2 regions of the Solibacillus sp. FSL R7-0668 genome follow, and region 1 is predicted to be linked to the other one. Evidence: riboswitches for the same ligand, from Rfam matches in the RefSeq annotation. Region 1 holds a riboswitch; the other holds the start of a gene.
The links. A riboswitch is a leader RNA that binds a small molecule or an ion and turns the genes downstream of it on or off. The one in region 1 is predicted to bind S-adenosylmethionine.
Positions count from the first base shown of each region.

Region 2: it holds a riboswitch for S-adenosylmethionine, as region 1 does, so the genes downstream of both, metK (methionine adenosyltransferase) here and metA (homoserine O-acetyltransferase MetA) in region 1, are expected to answer to the same signal.

Region 1 covers NZ_JBBOUU010000001.1:1,854,235-1,860,543, forward strand. The annotation lists gene MKX47_RS08990 (AAA domain-containing protein) at 1-1,362, shown strand, start outside; gene MKX47_RS08995 (nucleoside-diphosphate sugar epimerase) at 1,374-2,126, shown strand; gene MKX47_RS09000 (hypothetical protein) at 2,404-3,153, shown strand; gene MKX47_RS09005 (DUF3307 domain-containing protein) at 3,153-4,094, shown strand; SAM riboswitch class I at 4,175-4,283, shown strand; gene metA (homoserine O-acetyltransferase MetA) at 4,374-5,315, shown strand; gene MKX47_RS09015 (ABC transporter ATP-binding protein) at 5,405-6,175, opposite strand.
Region 2 covers NZ_JBBOUU010000001.1:2,947,171-2,953,479, reverse strand. The annotation lists gene MKX47_RS14675 (alpha/beta hydrolase family protein) at 1-142, shown strand, start outside; gene pckA (phosphoenolpyruvate carboxykinase (ATP)) at 294-1,880, opposite strand; SAM riboswitch class I at 2,091-2,206, shown strand; gene metK (methionine adenosyltransferase) at 2,405-3,601, shown strand; gene MKX47_RS14660 (gamma carbonic anhydrase) at 3,684-4,208, opposite strand; gene MKX47_RS14655 (alpha/beta hydrolase) at 4,347-5,153, shown strand; gene MKX47_RS14650 (alanine/glycine:cation symporter family protein) at 5,283-6,309, shown strand, end outside.

The sequences.
Region 1 (6,309 bases):
TTGGCTAAAAAATCAGAGGAACTGACGGTGCTGAATGAGCAAATTGCACTTGGTACAGCAACTGTTGAGGAATTGACAGCTCGCTTTAAAGCATTCAATAGTGAGGGTGTACAACTTGAAAAACGTCGAGCGGAATTGGAGCTCCTAACAAAATCAAATCCAGAGCAAGCGATTTTGGAAGTAAATGCACAAATCGAACGTTTACAAGCGTTAATCGCAACGTTGCAAGTGAAAATTGACTTGTTGCCTGTAACAGCCGAGCTTCAAAATGAATGGCATGGTCTGCTAAAAGAGGCAAACGAGTATGACTTAGACGAAATTCGAAAGTTATATGTAAAGCATGCGAACGTTATAGGTACAACATGTGTTGCGTCTGCTAATAAGGAATTCATGGACAATTATCCAACCTTTGATGTCGTCATTATTGATGAAGTGTCAAAAGCGACACCGCCTGAATTATTGCTACCTATGCTTAAAGGGGCAAAAATTATTCTTGTAGGGGATCATCATCAGCTACCACCGCTTGTTGGCGATGCGACGTTCGAGGAAACATTAGAGCAAGTTGTGAAGGAAAGTACGACATTTGAAGAAAAAAGAGAGCTTGAAAAATTACTCGAAGAATCGCTATTTGAACGCTTATACAATAATTTACCCGCGCAAAATAAAACGATGCTAGCCCTCCAATATCGAATGCATACGAACATTATGGAGACAATCACACCGTTTTATGAGCAGGAATCCGAACGCTTGCAATGCGGTTTAGAAGATTCGGATGCTGTGCGCGATCATTATTTAACGACATCCAAAATTACGCGAAATCATCATTTGTTATGGCTCGATATTGCCAACAATAAATCGAATTTTGAACAGCGCATGAAGGAAGGGTCAAGTTTATTTAATGAGGCTGAATTAGCGCAAATAAAAGAGCAACTGCTTGAAATTAATGAAGCAACTGAAAAAGCGAAGGCTGAGGGGTTAATTGCTAAGGATGCATTAAAATCAGTTGGGGTTATTTCGTTCTATGCCGAGCAGGTAAAGCGCATTAATCGTTTAATTGACCAGGAACTCCATGTGCCACATTTACACATTCGAACTGGCTCTGTCGATAAATTCCAAGGAATGGAGATGGATGTCATTCTTGTCAGCATGGTGCGAAATCATGACAATGAGCGCGGGGAAATCGGATTTGCGAAGGATTATCGTCGTTTAAATGTTGCGTTATCGCGCGCGCGTGAACTACTAATTATGATTGGTAGTGTTGACATGTTTACCGAGCGTCCGAAAGCAGAAAAAGTACGTACGATGTATCGACATGTATTAAATACCGTCAAGCAGCAAAACGGCTATTACGCAATTGGTTAAAGGAGTTCAGTATGGATTTACAAAGTTTAACAGAAAAATTGCAGCAGCAAATTTTACAGCAAAACGATGTTACAATTGAAAAGCAAATAAATTATGCCATTCCGGTGCATACAATTGAAGTGAAGTATCACCCAGTTATTCGCAATGCGATGGATATTTTGATGAAGATGATGTTGGTTTCATTTAACAAAGCAAGGCTCACAAATGCCGAGCTTTTAGCAGATATTTTACTTGTCGAGCCGCTATTTATTCATGATTTGACGAATAAAATGCTGCGTCTTGGGATGATAAAAAAAGAAGAGTTTTACTTGTTAACGGCTAAAGGAGAAGCCCAATTAGCGAGTGGCATTTTTGAAGAAGAACTCGATGAAACGAGCTATTTTGTACAATACAGTCCATTGCATGAAGCCATTTTAGAAGGCGATTTAGAACAGTTTGAGGAGCTGGAGCAGTTTCCGGAAGTATTTCCGACAATTTATTCTGATGAAATCGTAGCGGTCGATGAGGCGATGCTGATTCAATATATTCACCAGCAATTGTCAGACCAACCGTTAGCTGACGATGAAGTGTCAACAACAATAACAAGCATTGTAAGCTCTGACTCTGTACAAATTAATGATGTTCCAGTCATTTGCTTTATCGCACATCAGAAGGCGGAAAATCATCAGTTTGCCCGCGTCTATAATACGCTAACAGGTGAGTGGGATGCGCAGTTGGAAGCTTTGTTGTTTGAAGTGGAAAAGAAAATAGAAGATGCTCTTTAGCAGCTATATTAAAAAATCTGTTCTATTACTATTTAGAACAGGTTTTTTATTGTTTGAGATAATGTCAACTATTCAGGTGAATTTTGCCTATTGTTTATAAGTTAGTTGAATGATAAGCTGTTGCAAGATTAGCCAGATTAAGCACCTATATAATCGGTCTACAAACCGAATTCGTAATAAATCCGGTTCTAGAACCGAATCGGTAATATATTAGGTCTACAACCCGAATTTATGCGGTATACTGTATATAGATACTATAATTGAAGGAGGGGTACGGATGGGAACAGCGGTTTCAGTATTTATATTAGATGTTACAAATTCAAGTAAATTTCGAAATGGTCAAGAATTAAGTGAGTATCTATCAGAATGGCAAGATGTGTTAGCGAATAACAATACTATAAAAATAGCAGTTAAACATAGAATGGGCGATGAAATAATCTGTGTAGTTGAGGGTTATTCTAATGCACTCGTGATAGCAAATTATATGGTTTATAATTGGAAATATGAAGACAATATGCCCTATTTCGGTATTTCATTTGGGGTGATTGAAGATAATATAAATACTATCGATATTGATAAGTGGAATAATATGCTTGTGAAAAATGCAAGATTGGCCAATAATTTAATTAAAGAAGATAAAACTCGTACAAAATTAATAGAAATGAACCCGTTAAATAAATTTGAAAATATAGAACGTCAATTAATTAACTCTATTCTAAATTTACAAAGTGCAGCCATTTTAAAGCAAACAACGAAGCAAAGAGAGATTTTAGGTCTATATAGTCTTTTACGCTCACAAAAGGAAGTTGCACTTACATTAAATAAATCAACTTCTACAGTTTGGGAGCATTTTACTGTGGGGAAAACAGATTTAATATTAGATGCTTCTGAATCTTTATATGACTTATTAAATTCAAAAGAAATACAATTAAATCCTGAAAATAAAATACAAGAAAAACAGAAGAAATTCGAGCTGGAATTAAGAAGAAATATTGAGCAATTCCGATTGGGACAGGGATATAAATAATGTTAATTTTACTATTTATATTAGGACATTTTATAGCGGATTATCCATTTCAATCGAGTGAAATGGTAGCCAAAAAGAAGGAAGGACCTGCAGCAGTCTTTCAACATGTAGCGATACATTTATTAACATATGTAATGCTAACGATAATGAGTATTATATTAGGTTTAATTGAATATGATGTCCTACTGGTAGTTTATATTTTTATTATTTGTTTAATCCACCTATTAACGGATTTAACAAAAGAAAAGTTAAATGACCATATTGAAAAGCGTACGGATATTAGTAAGTATCAAATTTCAATGAGACTAACATTATTGTATATCGTAGACCAAATCATTCATATTGTTAGCATTGTTATATTCACTATTGTTCTATTTGACGATTTTGAAAGTAAACTAAGCAAATTATTTAACTCTATTGCTTCAGGTCAACCTTTAGATTTGAATTTTCAATCAAAGATTATTATTACTTTGATTATTTTGTTAATAAATTCATATTTTTCTGGACACCTTATCGGGAAAATGTTAACAGAATTTAGACCAACAAACAAAATCATAGAAACAACAGTTGAAGGAAAGTTTACTTCGAGCAATACAAACTTGAAATACGATGGTTTTAATGAAAAAGATATTGAAAAACAATTAGATCAATATGTAACTAAAATAGAAGATGATGTAAAATTGAATAAAAAAATATCTTTAATTAGTGACTCACCCCCAAAAGCTGGGATGTGGATAGGTATCTTAGAAAGAAATTTAATATTAATACTTTGTGTATCCAACAATTTATCTAGTATTGGATTTTTAATCGCAATGAAAGCCTTAACGAGATTCAAACAATTTGATGATAAAAGTTTTTCTGAATATTATTTAATAGGTACGATGTTAAGCATCATATTAGGAATTACAGCTGGATTTGTAATGAAATTTATTTGGTTGTAAATAAGCATAGCTCAAAAAAATTTTTTATTAGAATTATTGCGAAAATTAGCCTAACATGGTACACTTATGACAATTTAATAGTCTTATCAAGAGAAGCGGAGGGACTTGGCCCGTTGATGTTTCAGCAACCTCTAACATGGTTAGAAAGGTGCTAATTCCAGCAAGGGGACTTCCCTTGGCAGATAAGTTCGGTTTAAAAGCCTCTCATTTCTGTTTACGCTGGAAATGAGAGGCTTTTTGATTTGTATAAAATGTACAAAAATTGAGGGGGAACAAGCGATGCCAATTAATATTCCAAAAAGTTTACCGGCTGGCGAGCTATTAAGACAAGAGAAAATTTTCGTGATGGAAGAGGACCGCGCGAAAACACAACAAATCCGACCATTAAATATTTTGGTGTTTAACTTAATGCCTGAGAAAGAAAAAACGGAGCTACAGTTATTACGTTTACTAGGTAATACGCCACTGCAAGTGAATGTTACCTTTTTAAATACGGCTACCTATGAATCGAAAAATGTATCAAAATCACATTTAGATACATTTTATCAAACCTTTGATGAGGTGAAGCATCGTCGTTATGATGGTTTAATCATCACAGGGGCACCAGTGGAAAAGATGGAATTTGAAGAAGTGGGCTATTGGCAGGAAATTACACAGGTAATGGATTGGGCTGATAAAAACGTTACATCCATCATGCATATTTGTTGGGGCGCACAGGCGGCGTTATACCACCACTTTGGCATTGGTAAGTTTGAGCTTCCGAAAAAATGCTCGGGCATTTATTCGCATGTGATTACGGATCTAACCGTAGATTTAGTGCGAGGCTTTAGCGATGAATATGTCGCACCGCATTCGCGCCATACATCTGTATCGATTGAAGAAGTAAGAGCGCATCCTGATTTACGTTTACTCAGCTATTCAGACGATGCGGGGGTCTTTATTGCGCAATCTAAAAATAATAAGCATATTATGATCACGGGGCATCTGGAATACGATGCGACGACGTTATCGGATGAATATTTCCGTGACATGGAAAAAGATCCAGAAAATACAGAGATTCCGGTCAATTACTTCCCAAATAATGACCCACAGCAAGCGCCGAAAAATGTTTGGCGTGCACACTCGCATTTATTATTTTACAACTGGCTAAATTATTATGTATATCAAGAAACACCATATGATTGGCATTATGTAGAGGAGCAGATTGAGTTTCATATTTAAGTAGCGAATCGCAGCTCAGACGAAATGAAATGTAGGTGAGGTGGGTATAACCTCATTCAATTCGTCTGAGTGCGTTTTTATTTGAAAGCTTATTTTACCGCTATCCAGGCGCGGTCACGTTGGATTTGTAAGCTTACGTCACGACCAAAGAAGTTGCTTAATACGGGCTCGGTTAAAATTTGCTCACGTGTACCAGTAGCAGCGTCCTTACCATCTTTCATCAATAGCACATGCTGGAAACAGGGCAATATTTCTTCTACATGATGGGTGACATAGATAAGGGTTGGGCAGTTTTCACGACCTGCAATTTGTTCGATTGTTTGTAGTAAATTTTCTCGTTCTATGATATCTAAGCCACCACACGGTTCATCTAAAATGAGAATGTCCGGATTGGCCATAATTGCGCGTGAAATCTGAATGCGTTGACGTTCGCCTTGTGATAAATACTCGAATGTTTTATTCGCTAAGTGATCACAGTTAAATTGTTTCATAATCCGTACTGCTTCTTCAATTTCGGCTTCACTCACTTCCTCAAATAAGCGTAACGCTCCAAATTTGCCACTTAACACAATTTCAATGGCATTATCCTGCCAGTTTAAATTATCAATCATCGCATTGCTGACCCAGCCAATTCGACGACGCAGTTTCGGAATATAGGTCTCGCCATAGGTTTCACCTAATACTTGTACTTTGCCTTCGTTTGGCCAGATATAGCCATTAATGACCTTTAATAAAGTGGTTTTGCCAGAGCCGTTTAAGCCTAAAATGGCCCAATGTTGATTTTTTTCAACCTGCCAATTTAATCGGTCCAAAATTAATTTTTCATTGCGATAGAGCTTAATGTTTTCGATATGTATCATTTACAAACACCTCCACCTTAAACTATGCACCTTTTTTCTAAAAACGAAAAGGAAATAGTGCCAATGGAGGCAATATACACAAATTTGTAATAAATAAAGGAAAAAAGCTAGCATGAATTCGGTCATACACCGCA
Region 2 (6,309 bases), 1.1 Mb from region 1:
GCTCTATTTAAAGGATGAAGGGAAGTCAGTTGAAACATGGTTTTCATTTGGCTTAAAACATCATTATCCACCGAAGCTCAATCGGATGACGGTAGAAAAATTATGTAATTGGATGAAAACGAAAAAGGATGTTACGCATTAGAATTAATGCGTAACATCCTTTTTTCAATTATGATATGCGATTATATGATGTTTACCCTCAATAGGGGGACGCACAAGTACATGTACGCCCAAGTTAAACGTTATGTCGGATAGATTTTAGCTAACTACAGCGTATCGCTTTTTCAAGCAAATTATGCTAAAGGACCGCCTTTTTTCACAATTACTTCATCAACATTTGCGAATTTTGTGAAGTTGTTTTTGAATAAATCAGCAAGCTCAGCTGCTTTTTTATCGTAAGCTACTTTGTCAGCCCATGCATCACGAGGATTTAACACGTCAGTTGGTACCCCTTCAACTGCTACTGGGATGTTTAATCCAAAGACAGTATCTTGAGTTGTTTCCACATTGTTTAATTTACCTTCGATTGCTGCGCGTACCATTGTACGAGTGTAAGAAAGCTTCATACGGCTACCAACACCGTATTCGCCACCAGTCCAACCAGTGTTTACTAAGAATACTTGAGAACCGTGCTCGTCGATTTTCTTACCTAATTGCTCAGCATACACTGTTGCAGGTAATGGTAAGAATGGTGAACCGAAGCATGTAGAGAATACTGGCTCTGGCTCTGTAACGCCGCGCTCTGTACCAGCTAACTTCGAAGTGAAGCCGCTTAAGAAGTGATACATTGCTTGCTCTTTTGTTAATTTTGAGATTGGAGGTAATACACCAAATGCATCTGCTGTTAAGAAGATGATTGTATTTGGGTGACCTGCCACTGATGGTACAGCGATATTTTCGATGTAGTCGATTGGGTACGCTACACGTGTATTTTCAGTTAATGAAAGGTCATTGTAATCACTTACACGCGTTTGTGCATCTACTACTACGTTTTCTAATACAGAACCGAATTTGATAGCTGCATAAATTTCTGGTTCGTTTTCAGGAGAAAGGTTTGCTGTTTTTGCATAGCAACCACCCTCGATATTAAATACGCCATTGTCTGACCAGCCATGCTCGTCATCACCGATTAATTTACGGTCAGCGTCTGCTGATAAAGTTGTTTTACCAGTACCTGATAAACCGAAGAATAATGATACATCTCCAGCTTCACCAACGTTTGCAGAGCAGTGCATTGGGAAGATATCTTGTTCTGGTAATAAGTAGTTCATGATACCGAAGATTGATTTTTTCATTTCTCCAGCATATTCTGTACCACCGATAAGAATGATTTTCTTTTCAAGTGATGTAATGATAAATGTTTCAGATTCCGTGCCATCTACTTCTGGATCTGCTTTAAAGTTTGGAGCAGAAACGATTGTGAAATCAGCAAGATGCGTAGCTAATTCTTCTGCAGTAGGACGGATGAATAATTGATGGCAGAATAGGTTATGCCAAGCGTATTCATTAATTACTTTAATAGATAATTGAGAAGCTTTATCTGCACCTGCATAGCCGTTGAATACGAATAATTCATCGCGCTCTTTTAAGTACTCGACTACCTTCACATAAAGTTTATCGAAAACTTCTGCAGAGATCGGACGGTTCACTTTGCCCCAGTCGATTTTATTTTTTGAAGATTCTTCTTCAACCATATATTTATCTTTAGGAGAACGACCAGTATATTTACCTGTTTCAGCACGTAATGCGCCTTCTACAGTTAACATTGCTTCTCCACGTGATGTAGCTTTTTCAACTAATTGTGGAACTGATAATTGAGTTTGAATGTTATCCCCGTTTAAAAGTTCTTTCAGCTCGTTAGCAATTTCTACCGAATTCATCTATTAAATACCATCCTTTGTTATAGTATTCCCATGTGTAGGGGAGTTGTTTGTTAATTCAAAAATAGTATAACACATTGAATGTAATAATCTATACTAATTATGAATTATTTTTTTGCGTTTTTTTATCTGTTTGAAAACTGTATGAATAAAGTCGATATTAATTGACAGCTAAGTTTTTTTTACGTAAGATGTGTAATTGAACGGATACTCTTATCCCGAGCTGGTGGAGGGTCAGGCCCTATGAAACCCGGCAACCTGCATGTACATTCACGACATGCGTTGGTGCCAATCTGACGCAAGGATTATTCCTTGAACGATAAGAGTGAAAGGTAATGAACGAACGTAACCCTTTCCTCGCTGTGCAACGCATGCACAGATCAGAGCGAAAGGTTTTTTTATTTTATAAAGGGAAATTTCCTTAAATGCCTTTCGAATAACTCGTGTTGATAAAGCAAGAAGCTGAACATGGGCGTAATGAGTACCGTCAAAAATACTTATAAGGTTTTTAGGAGGAAATAGACATGGCAAATCGTCGACTGTTTACATCAGAAAGTGTAACGGAAGGACATCCAGACAAAATTTGTGACCAAATTTCAGATGCAATTTTAGATGCAATTTTAGCAGCAGATCCAAATGCACGTGTAGCATGTGAAACGACCGTTACTACGGGATTAGTATTAGTAGCAGGAGAAATTACAACTTCTACATATGTAGATATGAAAGGGATCATCCGTGACACGGTAGCAGAAATCGGCTACACACGTGGGAAATACGGCTTTGATGCTGAAAACCTAGCAGTACTTGTAGCGGTAGGGGAGCAATCTCCTGACATTGCACAAGGTGTAGATCAAGCGTTAGAAGCGCGTGAAGGTTCAATGACAGAGGATGAGTTAGAAGCAATTGGTGCAGGTGACCAAGGTTTAATGTTCGGTTATGCATGTAACGAAACACCAGAATTGATGCCAATGCCAATTTCATTAGCGCATAAATTAGCGCGTCGTTTATCGGAAGTACGTAAATCAGGTCAGCTTGCTTACTTACGTCCAGACGGTAAAACACAAGTAACAATTGAGTATGATGAAAACAACGTCCCAGTACGTGTTGATACAATCGTTATTTCGACGCAACATGATGAAGAGGCAACATTAGAGCAAATTCAAGCAGACATGAAGGCGCATGTTATTGCACCAGTTGTTCCGGCTGAATTATTAGATGAGGCAACAAAATACTTCATTAACCCAACTGGTCGATTTGTAATCGGTGGTCCTAAAGGGGATGCTGGTTTAACTGGTCGTAAAATTATCGTAGACACTTACGGTGGCTATGCACGTCATGGTGGTGGTGCATTCTCTGGTAAGGATGCAACAAAAGTAGACCGCTCTGCAGCCTATGCAGCACGCTATGTAGCGAAAAATATCGTAGCAGCAGGCTTAGCAGATCGTGCGGAAGTACAATTAGCGTATGCAATCGGCGTTGCACAACCTGTTTCAATTGCAGTAGATACATTTGGTACTGGTAAAGTTGCGGAAGCTCAAATCGTAGAATGGGTACGCGAGTTATTCGATTTACGCCCAGCAGGTATCATCAAAATGTTAGACCTACGTCGTCCGATTTATAAGCAAACAGCAGCTTATGGTCACTTTGGTCGTACAGATTTAAATGTGCCTTGGGAAAACACAGACAAAGCACAAGTGTTAAAAGAAAAAGCAGGCCTATAAAATTAAAACGGGGTCATTATTAGTAATGTGCTAATAATGACCCCGTTTACATTTGTAACTCGTATTAATTAATAATAAACAATTAGATGCGTGTATTATTTTGTAAGGATTTATAATACTGCCCTTTTTCAACATACTCGCGGATAATTCGATCCATGTCGGTACGGTCTGCTTCGGTAAGCTCACGGACCACTTTAGCAGGACGCCCCATCGCTAAACAATTTGGGGGAATAACTTTTCCGGGGGGAACGAGGCTACCAGCACCTATGAACGCTCCTTCACCAATTTCAGCCCCGTCTAAAATAATGGAACCCATCCCGATAAGTGCGCGTTTTCTTATTGTACAGCTATGTAATGTGACTTGATGACCTACAGTTACTTCGTCTTCCACAATTAAAGGATAAGCAGGGCTTTGGTGAAGACAGGATAAATCTTGAATACTCACGCGTTCGCCGATAATCGTTTTGTTGACATCTCCGCGAATGACCGTATTAAACCATATTGTTGTTTCGGCACCAATTGTGACATCACCTGTTATCGTTGCGTAATCCGCAATAAACGCGCTAGGATGAATAGTAGGTGACTTGTCTTTGTAAGGATAAATCATGTGCAACTTCTCCATTCTTATCTAAAATAGTATGTGCTGTTATTATCGTAACAAATGGAGGGGAATTTTCAATTAGCATTTATGTGTTACACAATGTATGATAGAAAATAGAAATTTGAAAGAAAGAGTGGTTTGACCATGTGGAAATGGGAAGCAGAACAGCAGCCAAAAGCAGTAATCGTCATTCTCCATAGTGTATATGAGCAGCATCGCTGGTACGCATGGTTAATTGAAAAATATAGGAGTGCAGGCTTTCATGTCGTAATGGGTGATTTACCAGGGCATGGGGAGCAAGCAAAATTTGCTAGAAATCATGATGAAGATTTCGATGGATACTATAAATATACAAAATTATTATTTAAAATAGCATTAGAATATGATTTACCACTATTTGTCATAGGTCATGGATTAGGTGCTACAATTGCAACTTATGTATTAAGGAAGCAAAAACTCGATTATGCTGGGGTTGTATTAACTTCACCGTGGATTAACTTAAAATTGACACCGGGCAAATTATCCAATGCACTATCAAGCTTTAGTGCGATTACATCAAATGTTAAGTTGAAGCATGAGCTGACATTGCAACATCTGACACGAAACACAGATGTATTAATGGAACTGAAGGAATTTCTACCATTAACGAATACAGTGACGGTGAAATGGTATCGGGATTGGCAGCAGCTGACACGAATTATTCGTGATCCCGAATTTAAATTGCCAAATGTCCCGCTATTAGTGATGACTGGGGAAAATGATAAAATTACAGATGTTCAAGCAACGAAAAAATGGGCCTACGAGCAAATGAACCTTTCTGAATTTCACTATAAACAATGGAAAGGCTGTTTGCATAGCCTATACTTTGAGTTGGAGCGTGAGGAAGTATTTCGCTATAGTGTCGACTTTATAGACAATGTTTTGCGTGATTTGGGATATATTATCGAATAAAGAAAAGCCTAGTAAAAATGATATTTTACTAGGCTTTTCTAATATACTGTAAAAAAATATCGAAATTTTAGAATATTTGTAATATACTAAAATATAAAATAATACACTAAGTCAACAAGGGGGAATTTTATGAACTTTATTAATGAGTTTGTAGGATGGGCCAATAATATTTTATGGGGCCCAGTAATGATTTATGGGATTTTAATTGTCGGATTGTTATTTTCGATTTTAACAAAGTTCGCTCAAGTTCGACTGATTGGTGATATGTTCAAGCTAATGTTTACAGGGCAAAAATCAGACGCAGGGGTTTCGTCATTCCAAGCGTTGTCGATTGCCTTATCGGGTCGTGTAGGTACAGGTAATATTATCGGTACAGCTTCAGCAATTGCATTTGGTGGTCCTGGTGCGGTGTTCTGGATGTGGGTAACTGCGTTTATCGGTGCATCGACAGCGTATATGGAGTCAACACTCGCACAAATTTATAAAGAGAAAAAGGATGGCCAATATCGTGGTGGTCCGGCATTTTATATCGAAAAATCAACAGGAATCAAAGCATTAGGTATTGTTTTTGCGATTGCAATGATTATGTCAGTTGCAGTATTAATGCCAGGGGTACAAGCTAATGCCATTTCAGGTGCAGTACAAAATGCATTTGGTATTGACCCTTGGATTACGGGATTAGTGACAATTCTTTTACTTGGTATTATCATTTTTGGTGGAATCAAGCGTATTGCCAACGTAGCGCAAATTTTAGTGCCGTTTATGGCATTAGCCTATTTGATAGTTGCATTTATTATTATCATTATGAATATTTCTGAAGTACCTGCTGTTTTAGGTTTAATTTTCCGTAGTGCATTTGCATCGGATGCCGTATTTGGTGGGATGATTGGTAGCGCTATTTTCTGGGGTGTAAAACGTGCGATCTACTCAAACGAAGCAGGTCAAGGTACGGGACCACATCCAGCAGCGGCTGCAGAAGTTTCTCACCCTGCAAAGCAAGGCTTAGTACAGGCAGCATCTGTTTATATTGATACGTTATTAGTATGTTCTGCAACAGCATTAATGATTTTATTTATGGGCACATACAACGTACATGATGGTAGTCAAGATGGTGCCTTAATCGAGGCAAAGATGGATGAAACAATCACATATTCAG